One region of the Variovorax ureilyticus genome, then DNA from elsewhere that is predicted to be linked to it. Evidence: predicted binding sites of a transcription regulator. Region 1 holds the regulator's gene; each other region holds the start of a gene.

Region 1 (4,393 bases):
AGGCGGACGACATCGTCGCGGGGACGGATGCAGCGGCGAGTACGAGGCTGCGGCGTTTCATGCGGGATCCTTTCGATCAGTAGGCAATCCATCGGCCGCAGAACACCACGGCCAGCCAGATCGCAGTGGACGACAACATCTGTATCCGCGCCATCGAGTCGAGTTTGCCAAGCGAGCCTCGGGCGTGAAACCAGAAGGCGTTGCAGCCGGCAGCCACCAGAAGCCCCATCTTCACGAGGAAAGCCCGGTTCGCGAGCAACTCGGAGGGCTGGGTCGCAAACATCAGTGCACCGCTGGCTGCTGCGAGCGCGAAGCCGCTCAAGGCGATGGTCAGCGACAGCCGCGCCACGCCATGCACAGGGAGCGCGGCCGCCCGTCCGAACACTCTCATCTCGAGCGCCACGAGATTGCCCAGCAGCAGCGCGATCCCAACGATGTGCACGGCCTCCAGCGCCGGATATGCCCAGGTGGTGGTGCGCAGTGCGTCGAGCATCGGCCGGCTCCGTCGAGAGGACTACGCACGGCTGGAGAGAAGCTCAAGCGCCAACGCGATACGCGCCTTGACCGGCGTCAGCCCGCCCGCGTCGCGCAAGGTTTCGCCCGTCTTCGGAAGAATGCGTCCCTTCAAGCAGCGGGTCGCGCGCACGACGGCGATCCCTTCGGCCTGCGCGCGCAGTGCGGCCGCCTCCAGCGCATGGTGCAGCGTGCCATTGCCCGTTGCGGCAAGCACGATGCCCTGCACGGCGTCGGGAGCACCTCGCTTGCGTTCGGCGACCAATGCATCGACGATCGTGCCCCGCGCCTCGGCGTGGCTCACCAGGATCTCGATGCGCGGCCATGATGCCGCGCTGACGACACGATCGAAGACGGGCGTTGCGAGCTGAGGCTCGGGCCAGTTGCGCAACGCCAGAACAGCCCCCTCCTCCACGTAGGCCAACGGGCCAGCATCCCCGGAGTCGAAGGCATCGAGACGATAGGTATGAACCTTCTGCACATCGGCGGCGCCATGCACGGTGCCCGCGCAAACCGCCACCACGCCTCGCGCGCCCGGCGTCGCGACGACCACGATGGCGTCGCGCACATTCTGCGGACCGTCGGGCGCCAGTGCGGTCGCCGGACGCATCGCACAGGTCAGCACGACGGGCTTGGAGGGCGCCAGCACCGATTGGAGAAAGAAGGCGGTCTCCTCCAACGTGTCGGTCCCGTGCGTGATGACGATGCCCGCCACATCCGCTTCTGCGAGCCAATACGCGCACCGCTGTGCCAGCTTCTGCCAGATCGCAAAGCTCATGTCCTTGCTGTCGATCTGCGACACCTGCTCCGCAAGAAGTGCAACGCCTTCAGGCGCCTCGATGCCGCCCAGCAGATCCGCCACACCCACCTGACCGGCGGTATAGCCGATGTTGTCACCCGCCTGGCTGGCACGTCCTGCAATCGTGCCGCCGGTGCCAAGAACGACAACCCGGCGCGTGCCGCCTTGAATGTTTTCGCGCATTGCTTGCCAATCCCAGGGAAACTGGTTAAAAATACAGGTACTGGATATGCACCCAGTCCCTTTCAGGAGCCACCATGCAGTTCGCCGTCAAGCTTACCGCCCGTCAGCAGCAGATTCTGGACTTGATTCAAAGCGCCATCGCCCGCACGGGCGCACCGCCGACTCGCGCCGAAATCGCGGCCGAACTGGGCTTCAAGTCGGCCAATGCGGCGGAAGAACATCTGCAGGCACTGGCTCGCAAGGGCGTCATCGAACTGGTGAGCGGCACCTCGCGAGGCATACGCCTCAAGGGCGAAGCGCTGCGCGCGCTCAACGAATCGCGGAACAACCAGTATTCGCTGTCCCTGCCTGGCATGGCGCAGCTTGCGCTGCCCCTGATCGGCCGCGTCGCCGCCGGCTCGCCTATCCTCGCGCAGGAACACATCGATCAGACCTACTACGTCGAGAACACGCTGTTCCAGCGCCAGCCTGACTATCTCCTCAAGGTGCGCGGCATGTCGATGCGCGACGCCGGCATCATGGATGGCGACCTTCTCGCCGTGCAGGCCACCAAGGAGGCCCGTAACGGGCAGATCGTGGTCGCTCGCCTCGGTGACGAGGTCACCGTCAAGCGCCTCAAGCGCAACAAGCAGGTCATCGAACTGCACGCTGAAAACCCGGACTACCCCACCATCTTCGTCCAGCCAGGAGAGCCCTTCGAGATCGAAGGCCTCGCAGTCGGGCTGATTCGCAACACGATGCTGATGTAGCCAATCCATGCAGGTCGGCGCAGCAAAAGCCGCGTTGGTCTCATCACCGGCCGCGACAGGTGGCGGGCGTATGGCATGAGCCATCACCCTGTCGGGGCAATGAAAGCAATCCTGCCTGTGTTCAATCTCTACCTTCTGGAGTTCACATGGGAATCGCTCTTCTCAGCATCGTCGACCTGTTCACGCCCCTGCAGTCGCTGGCCGATCGGTGGATACCGGCACGGCGCTCGCGTCACATCAACTCATCCGGATTGCGCTACGTCGGCGTCCGCCCAAGCTGTGCATCGCGGCAGAGCTCCGCGACCCGGGATGCGTCCGGAGGCGCGCGGCCGCTGCGTGTCGTCCGGATGGTCGATGCCCAGCAGCCACATCGGCACCCGGGCCGTGTGGTCATCTCCGGTCGCATGGCGGACGTGTGTGCGGAGCTTGATCGACTGGCCGCGCTCGAAGCAGCGGACGCGGCGGGCCATTGCGCCCGGGTGCATTGAAGCCGCCCCGGCGTTGCGTGCGATGCGCGACGCCGGGCAATGCACCGACACAGCCGATGGGTCGTGCAAGGCACAATGGAAGCCATGAACATTGTGATCCTCGACGACTACCAAGACGCGGTACGCAAGCTGCAATGCGCCTCCAAGCTCGATGCCTATGCAGCCAAGGTCTATACGAACACCGTCAAGGGTATCGGTCAGCTTTCGGTTCGACTCAAGGATGCCGAAGTGATCGTTCTGATCCGCGAGCGCACCCACATTTCGCGGCAGCTGATCGAGAAGCTGCCCAAGCTGAGGCTCATCTCCCAGACCGGCCGCGTCGGCAGCCACATCGACGTGAACGCGTGTTCCGAGCTCGGCATCGCAGTGGCCGAAGGCACCGGGTCTCCGCAAGCGCCGGCTGAGCTCACCTGGGCGCTCATCATGGCGGCAATGCGTCGCCTGCCCCAGTACATCAGCAACCTGAAGCACGGCGCCTGGCAGCAGTCGGGGCTCAAGTCGGCATCCATGCCGGCAAATTTCGGGCTGGGTTCGGTGCTCAAGGGCAAGACGCTCTGCGTCTGGGGCTACGGACGCATCGGGCAATTGGTCGCGCGCTACGGCCAGGCGTTCGGCATGCAGGTGGTCATCTGGGGACGCGAGCAGAGCGTGGCCAAGGCGCGGTCCGATGGCTTTCAGGTCGCGCCGAATCGCGAATCCTTCTTCGCCGCAGCCGACGTGCTGTCGGTCCATCTCCGACTTACCGAGGAAACGCGTGCGCTCGTCACGCTCGAGGATCTGTCGCGCATGAAGCCGACCTCCCTGTTCGTGAACACCTCGCGTGCCGAGTTGGTCGAGCAGGATGCTCTCCTTGCGGCGCTCAACCGCGGCCGGCCGGGTCTGGCGGCCATCGATGTCTTCGAAAGCGAACCGCCGCTGCAGGGCCATGCGCTGCTCCGCCTCGAGAACTGCATCTGCACGCCGCACATCGGCTACGTCGAGCAGGAGAGCTACGAGATGTACTTCGGGCAGGCGTTCGACAACGTCGTGAGCTTCATCAAGGGCAATCCGACGAACATCGTCAATCCCGGCGCGCTGCAGGTCCGCCGTTGAAGCAGCCCGCACTGCCAGCCGCCCTGTGGGCCCTGCTGGCGGGCAACTTCGTCATCGGCACGGGCGTCATGGTGGTGCCCGGCACGCTCAACGAGCTCAGTTCGTCGTTCCAGATCGGTGCGGCGACCGCCGGCCAGCTCATCACTGCCGCCGCCGTGGTGATGTGCGTCGGCGCGCCGCTGCTGGCCGCAGTGGTCGCCGGTTGGGACCGGCGCGTGCTGCTGGCCTGCACGATGCTCTGGTACGCCTTAGGCCACCTGGTCTCCACGTTGATGCCGACTTTTGGCGCCCTGCTGCCGGTTCGCATGCTGACGGTGATCGCGCCGGCGATCTTCACGGCGCAGGCGGCCGCGTGCGCAGGACTGCTGGTGCCGCCAGAGCAGCGGGGGCGCGCCGTGACCTTCGTCTTCCTGGGCTGGTCCATGGCTTCGGTGCTGGGTCTGCCCCTTGGCGCCATGATCGGAGGCCATCTGGGCTGGCGCGCAGCCTTCGCCACCATTGCGCTGCTTTCGTTGATGAGCGCGGGGTGGATCTGGCTCAAGCTGCCGTCCGGCATCCGCCCCGCCGCG
Region 2 (4,393 bases), on a different contig from region 1:
ATTCGGCACGTTGCCGGCGTTCCTTTTCCTTTTGCTTTTCCACCGTAAGGATCACCTTCACGTCGACGACCTGGTCGAAATGGCGGTTGATCCGGCTCAGCTTGCTCCTAACGTAGTTGTCCAGCGCGGGGGTGACGTCGAGGTGATGACCGCTGATCGTCAAATTCATGAATGACCTCCTGGAAATTGACGGTTGGTGAAATGGCCGTGCCTCCAGTTGGGAGACGCGACCGGGGAAATTCAAGGGGAGTTCGGGGAGAGGAGAGAGGGAAGACAAGGAAATGCGGGAAGGTCGGTTCACTATGCACAGGGTGTCATCGAATTGCAATGCCTTCGACACATAGCCTTGATCCAGATCGAATTCACGGCATGAAATCGCTATGAAATCGATAGCAACAGATGGCGGCGGCACAGGCAGCCGCAACTCATCCGAAAGGCCTGCAAAGGTGTCAAGACGGGGGAAATACGACCACGCCGGCCCAAGGGCCGGGGCACTCTGCCTCAGCGCCAGGCGGCGCGCATGCGGCTCAGGAGATCGATCGTTGCCGCGGGCGGCGGAACGTGCGGCGCGCGCGGCGGCGGCGGCGGCCAGGTCTGCTGCTCGAAGCGCTGCGCGTCGGCCGCCGTGATGAAGCGCGTGCGCCCGGCGTACAGGTGGCGATCGCCGCGAACGGCCTGTTGCGTGACGTAAAAGCGTTGCGGCACCAGGAGATGCAGGTGATCGCGCGCCCGCGTCATCGCCACATACAGGAGCCGCCGCTCTTCTTCGAGCTCTTGCGCGCCCTGCGCCACGTCGGCCGGTATGCATCCGTCGACCACGTTCAGCACGTGCACCGAGGTCCACTCCTGCCCTTTGGCGGAATGGATGGTGGAGAGGATCAGGTAGTCCTCGTCGAGCAGCGGCGGGCCAGGCCGGTCGCTGGTGGCCTCGGGCGGGTCGAGCGTCAGCTCGGTCAGGAAACGCTCGCGCGAGCCGTACCCGGCCGCCAGGCGGGCGAGCTGCTCCACATCGCCGCGCCGGACGCCCGAATCGTCGTAGAGCCGCTCCAGGTGCGGCAGATACCACGACAGCACGATGTCCATGTCGGCCGGCCACGACAGTGAGGGCTGGCGCAGCGCGGCGTAGGCATCGGCAAAGCGCGCCCATTCGGCCTGCGCCTGGGAAGGCGGCACGAAGGAGCGCACCACCGCTCCTGGGTCGACCGCGGTGTCCATCGCGTCGAGCAGCCGCGCGGACGTGACGGGGCCGATGCCTGGAATCAGCTGAGTCACCCGGAAACCGGCCATGCGCCCCCGCGGGTTTTGCGCGAAGCGCAGCACCGCGAGCATGTCCTTCACATGTGCTGCCTCGAGGAATTTGAGGCCGCCGTACTTGACGAACGGGATGTTGCGCCGGGCCAGTTCCAGCTCCAGCGCCGCGCTGTGGGTCGAGGTGCGGAACAGCACCGCCTGCGACTTCAACGCCAACCCGCCCTCCCGGTGCGCCAGCACCCGATCGGCGACCCACGTCGCCTGCGCCGCCTCGTCCGCCACCAGCACGAGCTGGGGTTGCCCCGCCGACGGCTTGTCGGTCCACAGCGTCTTGGCGTGCCGCTCCGCCGCCGCGGCGATGACCGCATTCGACACGTCGAGGATCGGCTGCGTCGACCGGTAGTTGCGCTCGAGCGTGACAATGCGCGCCGGTTGACTGAAGTGCGCCGGAAAATCGAGGATGTTCCGCACCGTCGCCCCCCGGAACGAGTAGATCGACTGCGCATCGTCGCCTACCACCGTGACGCCGCGTCCGTCGGGCTTGAGCGAACGCAGGATGGCCGCCTGCAGGAGGTTGGTGTCCTGGTATTCGTCGACCAGCACATGGTCGAAACGCTCGCCGACCTGCCGCGCGAGGGTCGGCTCGGCCATCATCTCGGTCCAGTACAGCAACAGGTCGTCGTAGTCGAGCACATGCTGCTGCTGCTTGGCCTCCACATACGCGCCGAAGAGCCTTTTCAACTCGGCCTCCCAGTCGGCGCACCACGGGAATGCGTGCTTGAGCACACCGGCCAGCGGCGCGCGCGTGTTCACGGTGCGCGAATAGATCGAGACGCAGGTTCCCTTCAGCGGGAATCGCCGGGCGGAGGTCGACAGCCCCAGGTCGTTGCGGACGAGCCCCATCAGGTCTTCGGCGTCCCCCCGGTCGTGGATGGTGAAGTTCTCGTCCAGACCGATCTGCGCGGCGTACTCACGCAAGAGCCGTGCGCCCACGCCATGGAAGGTGCCGGCCCAGGGCAGCGCCGGCGGCGATTGCGAGGACAGGCCCAGGACTCGCACCAGCACCTGACCGGCGCGGCGCTCCATTTCCTGCGCCGCGCGGCGGGAGAAGGTGAGCAGAAGAACGCGCTGCGGATCGGCGCCCCGGGCGATCAGCGCGGCGACCCGGTGCGCCAGGGTACTGGTCTTGCCCGAACCGGCGCCGGCGATCACGAGCAGCGGGCGCTCGTCCCGCGTGGTATTGCCGACGACGGCGACCCGCCCGTGCTGCACCGCCGCGCGCTGCGCGTCGTTGAGTTGCGCGAGCGCCTCGGCAAGCCGCTCTTCGGGGGTGTTGAGGAGGGAGGTCGCAACGCTCGGCATCGAGCACAACTGTACTGGATGTTTATCCAGAAGCCACGGGGCGCCGGCAACCGCCGATGACATAATCGCGCCTCGCTGCAAAACCGGAGTTTCTCGATGGAAATCGTCCCGTCTCGGCAGCTTTCACTCCTCTTCTGACGCACTGCCGGCGAGGGGATTGAAAGCGCCCCACCACTCGCCATACCGCCAGACTTTCACAGGGAGTGAGCCATGCTCAACATCTTCACGCTCGCCAATGGCCGCCTCGTCCAGGAAGAGATCGAAGCGCTGGAGGAGTTGTCCAAGTTTCAGCCGATCTGGGTCGATCTCGAATCGCCGACCCTGGAGGAAAAGCGCTGGATCAAGCAGTACTACGGCCTGTCCATTCCCGAAGACGCGATGGACGAGGACATCGAGGAGTCCGCGCGCTTCTATGAGGAAGACAACGGCGAGCTCCACATCCGCAGCGACTTCCTGATCGACGATGCCGAGAACCCGCGTTCGGTCCGCGTCGCCTTCATCCTCAACCAGCACAACACCGAACTGCGCAGCCGCGGCGTGCTGTTCTCCATCCACGACGAGGACGTGCCGGTGTTCCGGCTGGTGCGCATGCGCGCGCGCCGCGCCCCGGGCCTGATCGAGGACGCCAAGGAAGTGCTGCTGAAGCTCTTCGATGCCGACGCCGAGTACTCCGCCGACACGCTGGAGAACATCTACGACGAACTCGAGAACGCGGGCAAGAAGGTGCTCTCGGGCAACGTCAGCGACGAACTGGCCGGCGAGGTGCTCGGCCTCATTGCCCGGCAGGAAGACCTGAACGGCCGCATCCGCCGCAACGTGATGGACACGCGCCGCGCGGTCAGCTTCATGATGCGCAGCCGCATGCTCAATGCCGAGCAGTTCGAGGAGGCGCGGCAGATCCTGCGCGACATCGAATCGCTCGACAACCACACCGCTTTCCTCTTCGACAAGATCAACTTCCTGATGGATGCGACCGTCGGTTTCATCAACATCAACCAGAACAAGACGATCAAGATCTTCTCGGTCGCGAGCGTGGCGCTCCTGCCGCCGACGCTGATCGCCAGCGTCTACGGGATGAACTTCAAGTTCATGCCGGAGCTCGACCTCACGTACGGCTACGCCTACGCAATCGTGCTGATGGCCGCGAGCGCGCTCGTGCCGATGTGGTATTTCCGGCGGCGCGGCTGGTTGAAGTAGACCACCCGCGTTGCTTGCTCACTTCGTGTAGCCGCCTCCCCCCTCAAGGGGGCGCACCCGGTGGCCCGGCGAAGCCGGTTCCACGGGTGCCCTGAACGAAGCGGGGCCGGGCAGCTGTTCTCTATTGCTGCGACAGCATCGCGAGCCAGGCGCTGACCAAGGCCAGGCTGTAGCGGCTCGCGACCGACGAGACGAAACGCGTGAAGTCGCCATGGGCGGCGTCGTCGGCGCGGTCCGAGATGGTCCGCACGGCGGCGAAGGGCACGCCGAAGTCGTGGCACACCTGCGCTACGGCCGCGCCTTCCATCTCCACCGCGAGCGCATCTGGCAACGCGTGGCGCAGTGCTTCGCTCTCGGCTGCGGTCGACACGAACCGATCGCCGCTGATCAGCAGGCCGCGATGAACCCGTGGCGCATCCAATGCAAAGTCGTCGGCCACCTTCTCGCCGAGCAGCGTCACCGGATCGGACAGGACGTCGGCAGCCACCGCGGCGAGCGCATCGCTGATCTCGGTATCGGCAGCGAAGCGGGCGTGGCCTGTCAGCGGCACCTCGTACTTGGGGAAGATGGGCGATGCGTCGAG
Region 3 (4,393 bases), 320 kb from region 1:
GCGGCCATGGCAGCTGGATGCACTGGCTGCGCAACGTGGAGGCGCTCTCGGCCACGCGCTCGCTGTGGCTGCCCGACATGCCGGGCTTCAACGATTCCGATGCGATGGCCGAACCGGCGCCGGGCCAGTCGCTGATCGATGCCTTCCTCGACACGCTGTGCGCGACGCTCGACGAACTGGTCGGCGCCGAAACCCGCATCGATCTCGGCGGTTTTTCCTTCGGCGGCCTGATCGCGTCCAAGCTCGGCGCGAGGCGCGGCCGCATCCGCCGGATGATCCTGATGGGCAGCGGCGGCCACGGCACCCTGCGACGCATGACGGTCGAGATGATCAACTGGCGCGCCGCCGAAGATCGCGACGAGGAGCGCGCCGCGCTGCTGCACAACCTCGCCGCGCTGATGGTGCATGACAGGGCATCGATCGATGCGCTGGCCTTCGCGATCCACGACATCTCTTGCCACGGCACGCGCTTCCGCAGCAAGGAGATTTCGCTTTCGGGCGGCTTGCAGGCGGCGCTGGACACCATCGGCGGGCCGCAGCTGCTGGTCTGGGGCGAGCACGATGTCACCGCCGATTCGCGGCCGCTGGTGGCACAGCTCGTCAAGGATCATCCGCTGCGCGAAGGCACGGTCATCGAGGCGGCGGGACATTGGGTGCAGTTCGAGCGCGCCGACGAAGTCAACGCGCGGATGCTGCGCTTCCTGTCGGAGCCGCCGCACCCATGACCCCCGTGATCGCCACCTATTCGGATGGCATTCATCGCGCCGGTGTCGTCGCGCTCTGGCGCAGGACCTTCGACTACGGCACGCCGCACAACGACCCGGACTACTCGCTCGACATGAAGCTGCTGGCCGATGACGGATTGCTGTTCGTCGCGCTGGAAGACGGCGCCGTGATCGGCACCACGATGGCCGGTTTCGACGGCCATCGCGGCTGGATCTACTCGGTGGCGGTCGATCCGGCCTTTCGCCGCCGCGGCGTCGGGGCCGCGCTGGTGCGGCGTGCCGAGCAGGCGCTTGCAGCGGCCGGCTGCCCCAAGATCAATCTCCAGATCGTCAGCGGCAACGAGCAGGTGGTCGGCTTCTATGAAGCCTTGGGTTTCAGCGTCGAGCCGCGCATCAGCATGGGCAAGCGGCTCCCGTGGCGCGAACGTCGTGTCTTGGCGAAGGGCGAGTAGCGGCGGGTCCCGCATGCGAAAGCTCAGCGGCCGGTTGCCCTGGTGGAGACCGCATTCGCCGAGCCGGCGCTATACGGCCAGAGACGCAGCATTCCTCCGCCAGAACGCCGCATCCGGCATGGTCCCCGCGCCGGCCGCCGCGTTGTCCACCATGTGCTCCGGCCGGCTGGTGCCGGGGATGGTGCAGGTCACGGCCGGATGGCTCAGCACGAACTTGATCAGCACCTGCGCCCAGCTCGTGCAGCCGATCTCGGCGGCCCAGTCGGGCAGCGGCTTGTCGCGCAGCCGGCGCAGCAGCCCGCCGCCGCCGAACGGCATGTTGACGATCACCGCCACGCCGCGTTCGGCGGCGAGCGGCAGAAGTCGTTTCTCGGCGTCGCGCGCATCGATCGAATAGTTGATCTGCAGGAAGTCGAGCTTCTGCGCGCGCAGCACCGATTCGACTTCGCCATACGCCGAGGCGGTGTAGTGCGTGATGCCGATGTAGCGCACGCGGCCCTGGTCCTTCCAGCCGCGCAGCGTGGCGAGGTGCGTGCGCCAGTCGACGAGGTTGTGCACCTGCATCAGGTCCATGCGCTGGGTGCGCAGCCGGGCGAAGGACTGCTCCATCTGCGCAATGCCCGCGTCGCGGCCCGAGGTCCAGACCTTGGTCGCGAGAAAGGCCCCCACGCTCGGCACTTCGTGTCCTCGCTGCCCCCCGCGGGGGTGCTTTCCGTCTTGGGGCGGCCCGGCGACAGAAAAGGCCCTGGCGTGCTGGTTCGACGCGGCCAGCAGCTCGCCGGTGGTTTCCTCGGAGCGGCCGTACATCGGCGAGCTGTCGATGACCGAGCCCCCGGCCGCGAACAGCGCATCGAGCACGCCCGCCAATCGCCCGTATTCGGGCGTGCCGGGGCGCTGGTCGAAGCCGAGCCAGGTGCCGCAGCCGACCACCGGCAAGGCTTCCTGCGTGGAGGGAATGGGGCGAGTGTTCATGCGGGGCCTGCCTGGCTGCTGTGGCTGCTGCGCGAGCGTGGGGGACGCGGGAATGGCGGCGCCGGCACACAGCGCCACGCCCAGCCGCAGCAGCCGGGCGCGCGTGAGGAGGAGGGCGCCTGCATCGGTCATCGGACGCAGTATCCGGAACGGACTGCACGCCCGCGCAGGCTTCGCGCGGTTCCCGGGATGGCCGTCCGGGATTACAAGAAAATTCTCTTAACGGGTGCGGAAATGCTGTATAAAAATACAGTAAAACTGCATCATGGGCCTGCCTTTCCTCGACTCCTTTTCCGCTGCCGCCCGCCATGGCGTCTGGCATGCCGACGAACTCGGCAGCGCCGACGCGCAGGTCATCGGCACCGGCCACGCCTCACTCGATGCCGAGCTGCCCGGCGGCGGCTGGCCGGTCGGTGCGATGACGGAACTGCTGCAGACCGAGCCGCAGGACCCGATCTGGCCGCTGTTGCTGCCCGGCCTCGTGCAGGCGGTGCAGGCGCGGGGCGGGCCGGTGGTGCTCATCGGCGCGCCTTGCGAGCCCTTCTGCGCTTCGCTGGCCGCGCATGGGCTGGCGCCCGAGTCGCTGATGTGGGTCCGCAGCGACGCGCCGGCCGCGCGCCTGTGGGCTTGCGAGCAGGCTTTGCGCTGCGCCGACGTGGGTGCGGTGCTGGCTTGGCTGCCGCAGGCCCGGGTCGGCGAACTGCGTCGGCTGCAACTGGCGGCGGCGCAGCACGACGCACTGCTTTTCGTCTGCCGGCCCGAGACGGTGGCGCAATCGGCTTCGCCCGCGCGGCTGCGGTTGCACATCGTGCGCAGCGCGGCCGATGCGGGGCAGGTCGAACTCCACCTCCTCAAGCGGCGCGGTCCGCCGCTCGGCACGCCGGTGATTGCCCCGGCGCGCAGCGCGCGCATGAGCGCCTTGCTCGCCGCTGCACGTGTGCGTCGCAAGCTGCGCCTGCAGCAGAGCGCGTCGGTGCCGGAAGCGGCCGATTCGGCCACCGTGGTCCACATCGACGCGTGGAAGGAAGGACGCCATGCACTGGATCGCCTTGTGGTGGTGTGAAAGTCCACCCCCAGCCTCGCCCACTTCGTGTGGCTCGGACACCCCCTCCAGGGGGCGCACCCAGCGGCCCGGCGGAGCCGGTTCCGCGGGTGCCCTGGCTCCCGCCGCGTCGCTGTTGCCGTCCCGTGAAGCCTTGAGCTGGTGGGCGCTGCAGTTCACGCCGCACGTCGCCTGGCAGGACGAAGCCCTGATGCTCGAAGTCGCCGCCTGCGAGCGGCTCTGGGGCGGGCGGCTGAGTCTCCTGCGCCAGCTCTCCGGCACCAACCCGGCGCCCGGTGCCCGCCTGCTGGGCGCGCAGGGCGCCACCAGCCTGGAGGCGCTCGCGCGATTGCGGCTCATGGTGCGCGGCGAACGCCGGCCCGACGACATGCCGGGCGGCCTGCCGCTGGACACGCTCAGTGCCGCGCGCGATCACCTCGACCTGCTCGCGCGCCTGGGCTGCCGAACCTGGGGCGACGTGGCCGCCTTGCCGCGCGGCGGGTTCGCGCGGCGCTTCGGTGCGGCGCTGCGCGAGGCGCTCGACGTGGCCTGGGGGCAGCGCCCCGAAACCCATGTCTGGCTCCAACTGCCCGACGTGTTCGAGCAGAAGCTGGAGTTGCCCGCGCTGGCCGAGAACGCCCATGAACTCATGTGGTCGGCCAACCGCCTGCTCGCGGCGCTTTCGATCTGGCTGCGCGCGCGCCAGCGTGGCGCACGGGCGCTCGAGCTGCAATGGACGCTCGACCTCAAGCGCTTCAACGGCGTCGACCTGCCGCCGCACCAGCACATCACCGTGCGCACCGCCGAGCCCACGCAGGACATGGCGCACCTGCGCCGTCTCCTGGCCGAGAAACTCGCGCTCACCACGCTGGCCGCGCCCGCGAGCTGGCTGCGGCTGCGCTCCCTCGAAACCGATCCATGGGCCGGCGCCAGCACCAGCTTCCTGCCGGAGGACAACCGCAAGGGCGACAAGCTCCACGAGATGGTCGAGCGGCTCAGCGCGCGGCTCGGCCCGCAGCAGGTGCTCGTGCCGGTGCCGCATGAAGATCACCGCGCCGAGCGCATGCAGACGTGGCGGCCCGCAGTCCAAAGCCCGAAGCCTCCCGCCGACCCCGGCCGGCGCAGCCGGGCCCGTTCGGGAAATGCCGTGGAACCGGCTTCGCCGGGCCACAGGCGTTGCCCCCTGCAAGGGGGTGGAGAGC

What was found. Region 1 encodes LexA, which represses DNA repair genes until DNA is damaged. Its sites were predicted from a motif close to ACTGTATNNNNATACAGT; they were not measured.
Region 2: the regulator LexA is predicted to act here: its motif matches at 2,627-2,644, upstream of WKW77_RS27935 (ATP-dependent helicase).
Region 3: the regulator LexA is predicted to act here: its motif matches at 2,386-2,403, upstream of imuA (translesion DNA synthesis-associated protein ImuA).

The regions. Positions count from the first base shown of each region.
Region 1 is NZ_JBBKZU010000001.1:372,053-376,445, forward strand. Features, by position in the region: gene WKW77_RS01845 (DUF6152 family protein) at 1-61, opposite strand, end outside; gene WKW77_RS01850 (hypothetical protein) at 77-493, opposite strand; gene WKW77_RS01855 (asparaginase) at 515-1,495, opposite strand; gene lexA (transcriptional repressor LexA) at 1,570-2,244, shown strand; gene WKW77_RS01865 (hypothetical protein) at 2,391-2,732, shown strand; gene WKW77_RS01870 (D-2-hydroxyacid dehydrogenase family protein) at 2,817-3,824, shown strand; gene WKW77_RS01875 (MFS transporter) at 3,821-4,393, shown strand, end outside.
Region 2 is NZ_JBBKZU010000016.1:8,187-12,579, reverse strand. Features, by position in the region: gene hpf (ribosome hibernation-promoting factor, HPF/YfiA family) at 1-169, opposite strand, end outside; gene WKW77_RS27935 (ATP-dependent helicase) at 502-2,613, opposite strand; gene corA (magnesium/cobalt transporter CorA) at 2,824-3,810, shown strand; gene WKW77_RS27925 (5'-methylthioadenosine/adenosylhomocysteine nucleosidase) at 3,932-4,393, opposite strand, start outside.
Region 3 is NZ_JBBKZU010000001.1:696,459-700,851, reverse strand. Features, by position in the region: gene WKW77_RS03355 (alpha/beta fold hydrolase) at 1-725, shown strand, start outside; gene WKW77_RS03350 (GNAT family acetyltransferase) at 722-1,177, shown strand; gene WKW77_RS03345 (aldo/keto reductase) at 1,247-2,281, opposite strand; gene imuA (translesion DNA synthesis-associated protein ImuA) at 2,415-3,212, shown strand; gene WKW77_RS03335 (Y-family DNA polymerase) at 3,184-4,393, shown strand, end outside.